Regions from separate parts of the Citrobacter sp. CFNIH10 genome, predicted to be linked through region 1. Evidence: riboswitches for the same ligand, from Rfam matches in the RefSeq annotation. Region 1 holds a riboswitch; the other holds the start of a gene.
The links. A riboswitch is a leader RNA that binds a small molecule or an ion and turns the genes downstream of it on or off. The one in region 1 is predicted to bind thiamine pyrophosphate.
Positions count from the first base shown of each region.

Region 2: another riboswitch for thiamine pyrophosphate. It lies ahead of thiC (phosphomethylpyrimidine synthase ThiC); the one in region 1 lies ahead of thiB (thiamine ABC transporter substrate binding subunit).

Region 1 is NZ_CP026216.1:262,486-266,877, forward strand. Features, by position in the region: gene sgrR (HTH-type transcriptional regulator SgrR) at 1-1,420, shown strand, start outside; TPP riboswitch at 1,454-1,673, shown strand; gene thiB (thiamine ABC transporter substrate binding subunit) at 1,706-2,689, shown strand; gene thiP (thiamine/thiamine pyrophosphate ABC transporter permease ThiP) at 2,665-4,275, shown strand; gene thiQ (thiamine ABC transporter ATP-binding protein ThiQ) at 4,259-4,392, shown strand, end outside.
Region 2 is NZ_CP026216.1:1,646,080-1,650,471, forward strand. Features, by position in the region: gene thiC (phosphomethylpyrimidine synthase ThiC) at 1-1,545, opposite strand, end outside; TPP riboswitch at 1,631-1,740, opposite strand; gene C2U53_RS11350 (Rsd/AlgQ family anti-sigma factor) at 1,791-2,279, opposite strand; gene nudC (NAD(+) diphosphatase) at 2,377-3,150, shown strand; gene hemE (uroporphyrinogen decarboxylase) at 3,192-4,256, shown strand; gene nfi (deoxyribonuclease V) at 4,266-4,392, shown strand, end outside.

The DNA.
Region 1 (4,392 bases):
GCGCGCGGAAGATCTGCTGGAGCAGGATCGCATCGATCAACTGGTGCAACTGGTCGGCGACAAAACGGCCGTGCGGCAGATGCTGGTTTCCCATCTGGGCCGCAGCTTCCGTCAGGGCCGTCACATCCTGCGTGTACTTTACTATCGTCCAATGCAAAATCTGCTGCCCGGCAGCGCACTGCGTCGCTCAGAAACCCACATTGCCCGCCAAATCTTCAGCGCCCTGACCCGCGTAAATGAGGAAAATGGGGAACTGGAAGCCGACATAGCCCACCACTGGCAGCAAATCTCCCCCCTGCACTGGCGCTTTTTCCTGCGTCCGGGGATCCATTTTCACCACGGTCGTGAACTGGAAATGGACGATGTGGTGTCGTCACTGACACGCATTAACGTCTTACCGCTCTATTCGCACATCAGCGAGATCGTTTCACCCACGCCCTGGACGCTGGACATTCATCTTTCGCAACCCGATCGCTGGCTGCCGTGGCTGCTGGGCCAGGTCCCGGCGATGATCCTGCCGCGCGAATGGGAAACCCTGAGCAATTTTTCCAGCCATCCGATTGGCACCGGCCCATACGCGGTGATACGGAATACACGTAATCAACTGAAAATTCATGCATTTGACGATTTCTTCGGTTATCGGGCCCTGATTGATGAAGTGAACGTCTGGGTTCTGCCGGATATCGGCGACGAGCCAAACGGCGGCCTGACGCTGAAAGGTCCCACGGAAGATGAGAAGGCTATCGAAAGCCGCCTGGAAGAGGGGTGCTATTACCTGTTGTTCGACGCTCGCACTCATCGCGGCGCCAATCAGGAGGTTCGGGAGTGGGTCAGTCGCGTACTGTCACCAAGTAACCTGCTTTACTATGCCGATGAACAGTATCAACGTCACTGGTTCCCGGCCTATGGCTTACTGCCCCGCTGGCATCACGCGCGACCGGGTCACGGCGAGAAACCTGCCGGGCTGGAGACGCTCACGCTGACCTATTATCACGAACACATCGAACACCAGGTGATTGCACAGATCATGAGTCAGCTTCTGGCTGCACATCAGGTGAAGCTAGAGATTCAGGAGATCGACTACGATCAATGGCATGCCGGGGAAATTGAAAGCGACATCTGGCTTAACAGCGCCAACTTCACCCTGCCGCTCGACTTCTCTTTGTTCGCGCATCTGTGTGAAGTCCCGCTGTTACAGCACTGCATTCCGCTGGACTGGGAAGCCGACGCTGCGCGCTGGCGCACCGGCGAGATGAATCTGGCCATGTGGTGTCAGCAATTGCTTGCCAGCAAAGCCATTGTCCCGCTGATCCACCACTGGCTGATTATTCAGGGTCAGCGCAGTATGCGCGGCCTGCGCATGAACACCCTCGGCTGGTTCGACTTTAAGTCTGCGTGGTTTGCGCCGCCGGATCCATGATTGCCGCAACGCGGCAAAATCACTACACTAACGCCGTTCTCAACGGGGTGCTAATAAACATACACAAAATCATTCAAGCTGCAGCAAGGCGGCAAGCGAGTGAATCCCAAGGAGCATAGAACACTATGTGACTGGGGTGAGCGGACGCAGCCAACACAGAGGCTGCTTGAATGATGAAGCGTATGGGCTGAGATAATACCCGTCGAACCTGATCCGGATAACGCCGGCGAAGGGATTTGAGGCTACTGCTCAAAATCCTTTGCCACCCATCTTTTGAGGTGCAAAGTGTTGAAAAAATGTCTTCCCCTTTTACTCCTGTGCGCAGCGCCTGCCTTCGCAAAACCGGTTCTCACCGTCTACACCTACGACTCGTTCGCCGCAGACTGGGGCCCTGGCCCGGCGGTGAAAAAAGCCTTTGAAGCCGACTGCAACTGCGAACTGAAGCTGGTGGCGCTGGAAGATGGCGTGTCGTTACTTAATCGCCTGCGAATGGAAGGGAAAAACAGCAAGGCCGACGTGGTGCTGGGACTGGATAACAACCTGCTGGAAGCGGCGACGCAAACCCAATTGTTCGCGAAAAGCGGTGTCGCCAGCGAGGCGGTCAATGTCCCAGGCGGCTGGAAGAATGACACCTTCGTCCCGTTTGATTACGGCTACTTCGCTTTCGTATATGACAAAAACAAACTGAAAAACCCACCGAAAAGCCTGAAGGAGCTGGTCGAGAGCGATCAGAAATGGCGGGTGATTTATCAGGATCCGCGCACCAGTACGCCAGGACTTGGGCTGATGCTGTGGATGCAGAAAGTGTATGGCGATAAAACGCCGCAAGCGTGGCAGAAGCTGGCGGCCAAAACCGTCACTGTCACCAAAGGCTGGAGCGAAGCTTATGGCCTGTTCCTGAAAGGTGAAAGCGATCTGGTGCTGAGCTACACCACCTCTCCGGCGTATCACATCATCGAAGAGAAAAAAGAGAACTACGTGGCGGCCAACTTTAGCGAAGGCCATTACCTGCAGGTGGAGGTCGCCGCGCGTACTGCCGCCAGCAAGCAACCTGAGCTGGCAGAAAAGTTCCTCAAATTCATGGTGTCACCCGCGTTCCAGAATGCTATCCCGACCGGCAACTGGATGTATCCGGTGGCAAATGTCACCCTGCCTGCCGGGTTCGAACAACTGACTAAACCCACAACGACCCTGGAATTCACGTCAGCGGAAGTGGCGGCACAACGCCAGGCATGGATTAGCGAATGGCAACGCGCCGTCAGCCGTTAATTGCCGGCTGGCTGATCCCTGGCCTTTGTGCCGCCACGTTGATGGTGACGGTAGCGCTGGCCGCGTTTTTGGCATTGTGGTTCAACGCGCCGCAGGCGGCGTGGTCCTCGCTGTGGCAGGACAGCTACCTGTGGCACGTGGTGCGTTTTTCCTTCTGGCAGGCCTTCCTGTCGGCGGTGCTTTCTGTTGTTCCAGCCATCTTCCTTGCCCGTGCACTGTACCGACGCCGTTTTCCGGGGCGTCTGGCCCTGCTGCGCCTGTGCGCCATGACGCTGATCCTCCCGGTGCTGGTTGCGGTGTTTGGTATTCTCAGCGTCTATGGACGCCAGGGGTGGCTGGCTTCGCTCTGGCACGTGCTTGGACTGGAGTGGACCTTCTCGCCTTACGGGTTGCAGGGCATCCTGCTGGCTCACATCTTTTTTAATCTGCCGATGGCAAGCCGTCTGTTGTTGCAGTCACTGGAGAATATCCCTGGCGAGCAGCGTCAGCTTGCCGCCCAACTAGGTATCCGCGGCTGGCAGTTCTTCCGCTTTGTCGAGTGGCCATGGCTGCGTCGCCAAATCCCACCGGTCGCTGCGCTGATTTTTATGCTCTGTTTTGCCAGTTTCGCCACCGTGCTGTCGCTGGGCGGCGGGCCGCAGGCGACCACCATTGAGCTGGCGATTTATCAGGCGCTGAATTTCGACTACGATCCTGCCCGCGCCGCCATGCTGGCGCTGATCCAGATGGTGTGCTGTCTGGCGCTGGTGCTCCTCAGTCAACGATTGAGTAAAGCTATTGCTCCCGGCACAACCCTGGTTCAGGGATGGCGCGATCCGGACGATCGGCTGCACAGCCGTTTAACCGATGCCCTGCTGATCGTCCTCGCGCTGCTGCTGTTGCTTCCACCGTTGTTGGCGGTGATGGTCGACGGGGTGAATCGCCATCTGCTGGGCGTGCTCGCGCAGCCCATTTTGTGGCAGGCGGTGTGGACTTCGCTACGTATTGCGCTGGCAGCGGGTCTGCTGTGCGTGATCCTGACGATGATGCTGCTGTGGAGCAGCCGCGAACTGCGCGCCCGTCAGCAGTTGTTGGCAGGACAAGCGCTTGAGCTAAGCGGGATGCTTATTCTGGCGATGCCAGGCATCGTGCTGGCCACCGGCTTCTTCCTGTTGCTCAACAACAGCATCGGCCTGCCGGAGTCCGCTGACGGCATCGTGATTTTCACCAATGCGCTGATGGCCATTCCCTACGCGCTGAAAGTGCTGGAAAACCCGATGCGCGATATTACCGCCCGCTACACCATGCTGTGTCAGTCGCTGGGGATTGAAGGCTGGCAGCGGCTAAAAGTGGTAGAACTGCGGGCATTGATGCGTCCGCTGGCGCAGGCGCTGGCCTTTGCCTGTGTGCTGTCTATCGGCGATTTTGGCGTGGTGGCGCTGTTCGGCAACGATGATTTCCGCACCCTGCCGTTTTATCTGTATCAGCAAATTGGCTCTTACCGCAGTCAGGACGGTGCCGTCACTGCGCTCTTATTGCTGATCCTGTGCTTTATTTTATTTACCGTTATTGAGACGTTACCGGGGCGAAATGTTAAGACTGACTGATATCACCTGGCTCTACCACCATTTGCCCATGCGCTTTACGCTGTCCGTGGCGCGCGGTGAACAGGTGGCGATTCTGGGGCCAAGCGGCGCAGGGAAAAGTACGTTACTGAGTCTGAT
Region 2 (4,392 bases), 1.4 Mb from region 1:
CCCCTGTTTCACATCTTCTTTGTTTGGCAGGCCAAGGTGTTCTTTCGGGGTGACATAGCAGAGCATCGCGCAGCCAAACCAGCCGATCATCGCTGCGCCAATTCCCGAGGTGAAATGGTCGTAACCCGGTGCGATATCAGTGGTCAGCGGGCCTAAGGTGTAGAATGGCGCTTCATGACAGTGCTCCAGCTCTTCGGTCATGTTGCGACGGATCATCTGCATCGGCACATGGCCCGGACCTTCAATCATCACCTGCACGTCATACTCCCAGGCGATTTTGGTCAGTTCGCCCAGTGTGTGCAGTTCTGAGAACTGTGCCTCGTCGTTGGCGTCCTGAAGGGAACCCGGACGCAGGCCATCGCCGAGCGACAGCGACACGTCATAGGCAGCGCAGATTTCACAAATCTCGCGGAAGTGCTGGAAGAGGAAGTTCTCTTTGTGATGAGAGAGACACCATTTCGCCATAATGGACCCTCCGCGCGAGACAATCCCTGTCAGGCGTTTCGCGGTCATCGGCACATAGCGCAGCAGTACGCCGGCATGAATGGTGAAGTAGTCCACCCCCTGTTCGGCCTGCTCCAGCAGCGTATCGCGGAAGGCTTCCCACGTCAGATCTTCGGCGATCCCGTTGACCTTCTCCAGCGCCTGGTAGATCGGAACGGTACCGATCGGTACCGGGCTGTTGCGCAGGATCCATTCGCGGGTTTCATGGATATAGCGACCGGTGGAGAGGTCCATTACGGTGTCCGCTCCCCAGCGCGTTGACCACACCAGTTTCTCCACTTCTTCTTCGATGGAGGAGGTGACGGCAGAGTTGCCGATATTGGCGTTCACCTTCACCAGGAAATTACGCCCGATAATCATCGGTTCCGATTCCGGGTGATTGATGTTGGCGGGGATGATAGCTCGTCCAGCGGCCACTTCATCACGCACAAATTCCGGCGTGATGTTCTCCGGCAGGCGTGCGCCAAATCCTTCACCCGGATGCTGCTGGCGTAACACTTCACTGCGGATGCGTTCACGGCCCATGTTTTCACGAATGGCGATAAACTCCATTTCCGGGGTGACGATACCCTGGCGCGCGTAGTGCAGTTGCGTCACGCATTTGCCTGCTTTCGCGCGTTTTGGCGTCAGCAAACCGGTGAAACGCAGTTCATCCAGACCGTCGTCGGCCAGACGTTCTTTGGTATAGACAGAGCTGCGGTCAGTTAAGGCTTCGCTGTCGTTACGCGCATCAATCCACGGCTGGCGCAGCTTTGTCAGCCCCTGCTGGACGTTAATTGCCACATCCGGATCACCATACGGACCGGAGGTGTCGTACACCGGAATCGCTTCGTTCTCTTCAAACTGCGGTTCCGCTTTGCTGCCGCCGATGAGCGTCGGGCTAAGCTGAATTTCCCGCATCGGGACGCGAAGATCGTGTTGTGAACCGGTGATGTAGATCCGTTTTGAGTTCGGGAAGGCTGTGCCTTCCAGCGTATCGATAAAGTGTTGTGCTTGCGCGCGCTGTTCGCGGCGGGACAATTTAGGGGTAGTTGCAGACATAGCTCATTCCAAAAAAGTAAGGAGATGGCTTGTCAGACGACGGATGAGTAATAGGTGTGCGACGCCCGTTAAGGCTTACGCATAAAGCAGAATTACTCTTGTTCCCTTCGCAGGTTTTAACCTGATCAGGTTCCGCGGATCCCGAATTAACGGTCTCAGCCGGTGTTTTCACACCAGGCACTCCGACAAGATGTAACCTCTGATAAGAGGCAATAGGGGTAAACTACGCGTTCTGTGCGCCGAACTCAAGCAGGACGTTTGATAACCGCATTGTCATGCATGGCGTCAAAGACCAGCATGATCAGCTTATCTTCTAGCGCAAATCGGGCTTCCAGCGCTTCGCCGAGATCGGATAAAACTTGTTGAAACTCCAGGCAGTTATCATGATCAATCGCCGTTTCCAGGCTGGAGTCATAGTAGTCCATGATGCGTTGTGTGTTAGCTTCCAGTAGCGGCCAAATTTTTGTCGCTTTTAAAAGCTGCCCGTTACCTTCCAATTTATGCAGAATACGTTCATAAATACTGAAGTGTCCGGTGGAGAGGTAGTCGACCAGGCTCTGACAAAAATCATCCAGCGCTTTTTCATTCAGTTGCATGTACGATTCTTTGCCAGGCTTAATGCCAACCAGATTGTAGTAAGCCACGAGCAGATGCTTACGTACATGTAGCCAGCGATCAACCAGTTTGTTACTTCCTCTGACGCGCTCTGTCAGGTCTTCCAGCTGGTTTAGCATGATTGACTCCGCAAGTGTAGATTTAAAAACTGCTCACGCAGGAATTGTAAAAATAATGTTATCAACATGCCAGTGAAGCAAAGGTAGTGCAAGAGCTATGGATCGTATAATTGAAAAATTAGATCACGGCTGGTGGATCGTCAGCCATGAGCAAAAATTATGGTTGCCTCATGGCGAATTGCCACACGGCGATGCGGCAACTTTCGATCTTGTCGGGCAGCCAGCGCTGCAAATCGGAGAGTGGGAAGGCGAACCCGTCTGGCTGGTGCAACAGCATCGGCGTCACGAGATGGGATCGGTTCGTCAGGTGATCGATCAGGATGTGGGGCTGTTTCAACTGGCGGGGCGCGGGGTACAGCTGGCTGAGTTTTATCGATCGCATAAATTCTGTGGCTACTGCGGGCACCTGATGCATCCGAGTAAAACCGAGTGGGCGATGCTCTGTACCCACTGCCGTGAACGTTACTATCCGCAAATCGCCCCCTGCATTATCGTCGCCATTCGCCGTGAGGATTCGATCCTGCTTGCCCAACACGTTCGCCATCGTAACGGCGTACATACCGTACTTGCCGGATTTGTTGAGGTGGGCGAGACCCTGGAACAGGCGGTGGCGCGTGAGGTGATGGAAGAGAGCGGCATTAAAATTAAAAACCTGCGCTATATCACCTCGCAGCCGTGGCCTTTCCCGATGTCGCTGATGACTGCGTTTATGGCGGAGTATGACAGCGGCGAGATTGTCATCGACCCGAAAGAGTTGCTGGAGGCTAACTGGTATCGCTACGATGATCTACCACTCCTGCCGCCGCCTGGCACCGTCGCACGGCGTCTGATCGAAGATACCGTGGCAATGTGTCGGGCTGAGTATGAATGACATGATACACTGACGGCCTGACGCAATAAGGAACTGCAAAAATGACCGAACTGAAGAACGATCGTTATCTGCGTGCGCTGCTGCGCCAGCCCGTTGATGTCACCCCGGTATGGATGATGCGCCAGGCGGGCCGCTATTTACCGGAATATAAAGCCACCCGCGCAGAGGCGGGCGATTTTATGTCACTGTGCAAAAATGCCGAGCTGGCCTGCGAAGTGACGCTCCAGCCGCTGCGCCGTTATCCGCTTGATGCGGCGATCCTCTTCTCGGATATCCTGACCATTCCGGATGCGATGGGGCTGGGGCTCTGGTTTGAAGCCGGCGAAGGTCCGCGTTTTACTGCACCGGTCGCCTGCAAAGCCGATGTCGACAAGCTGCCGGTTCCCGATCCGGAAGATGAACTGGGCTACGTGATGAACGCGGTACGTACGATTCGTCGCGAGCTAAAAGGCGATGTGCCGCTGATTGGCTTCTCCGGCAGTCCGTGGACGCTGGCGACCTACATGGTGGAAGGTGGAAGCAGCAAAGCCTTTACCGTGATTAAAAAGATGATGTATGCCGACCCGAAAACGCTGCATGCGCTACTTGATAAGCTGGCGAAGAGCGTCACGCTGTATCTGAATGCTCAAATCAAGGCGGGCGCGCAGTCGGTGATGATTTTCGACACCTGGGGTGGCGTGCTGACCGGACGCGATTATCAGCAGTTCTCGCTGTATTACATGCACAAAATCGTTGATGGCCTGCTGCGTGAGAACGACGGTCGCCGCGTGCCGGTGACGCTGTTTACTAAAGGTGGCGGACAGTGGCTGGAAGCGATGGCGGAAACCGGCTGCGATGCGCTCGGGCTCGACTGGACCACCGATATTGCCGATGCACGTCGTCGCGTGGGACACAAGGTCGCTTTACAGGGCAACATGGATCCTTCCATGCTCTATGCGCCTGCGGCGCGGATCGAAGAAGAAGTGGTGTCTATACTTTCTGGTTTCGGCCAGGGGGAAGGCCACGTCTTTAACCTCGGTCACGGCATCCACCAGGACGTGCCGCCAGAACATGCTGGCGCCTTTGTGGAGGCGGTGCACCGGCTGTCCGCGCAATACCACCGCTAAGGAGACCATATGGACCTCGCGTCGCTACGCGCTCAACAACTTGAACTGGCCTCATCTGTAATCCGCGTGGATCAACTTGATAACGATCCGCCGGATCTGATCGGCGGGGCAGACGTGGGGTTTGAACAGGGCGGAG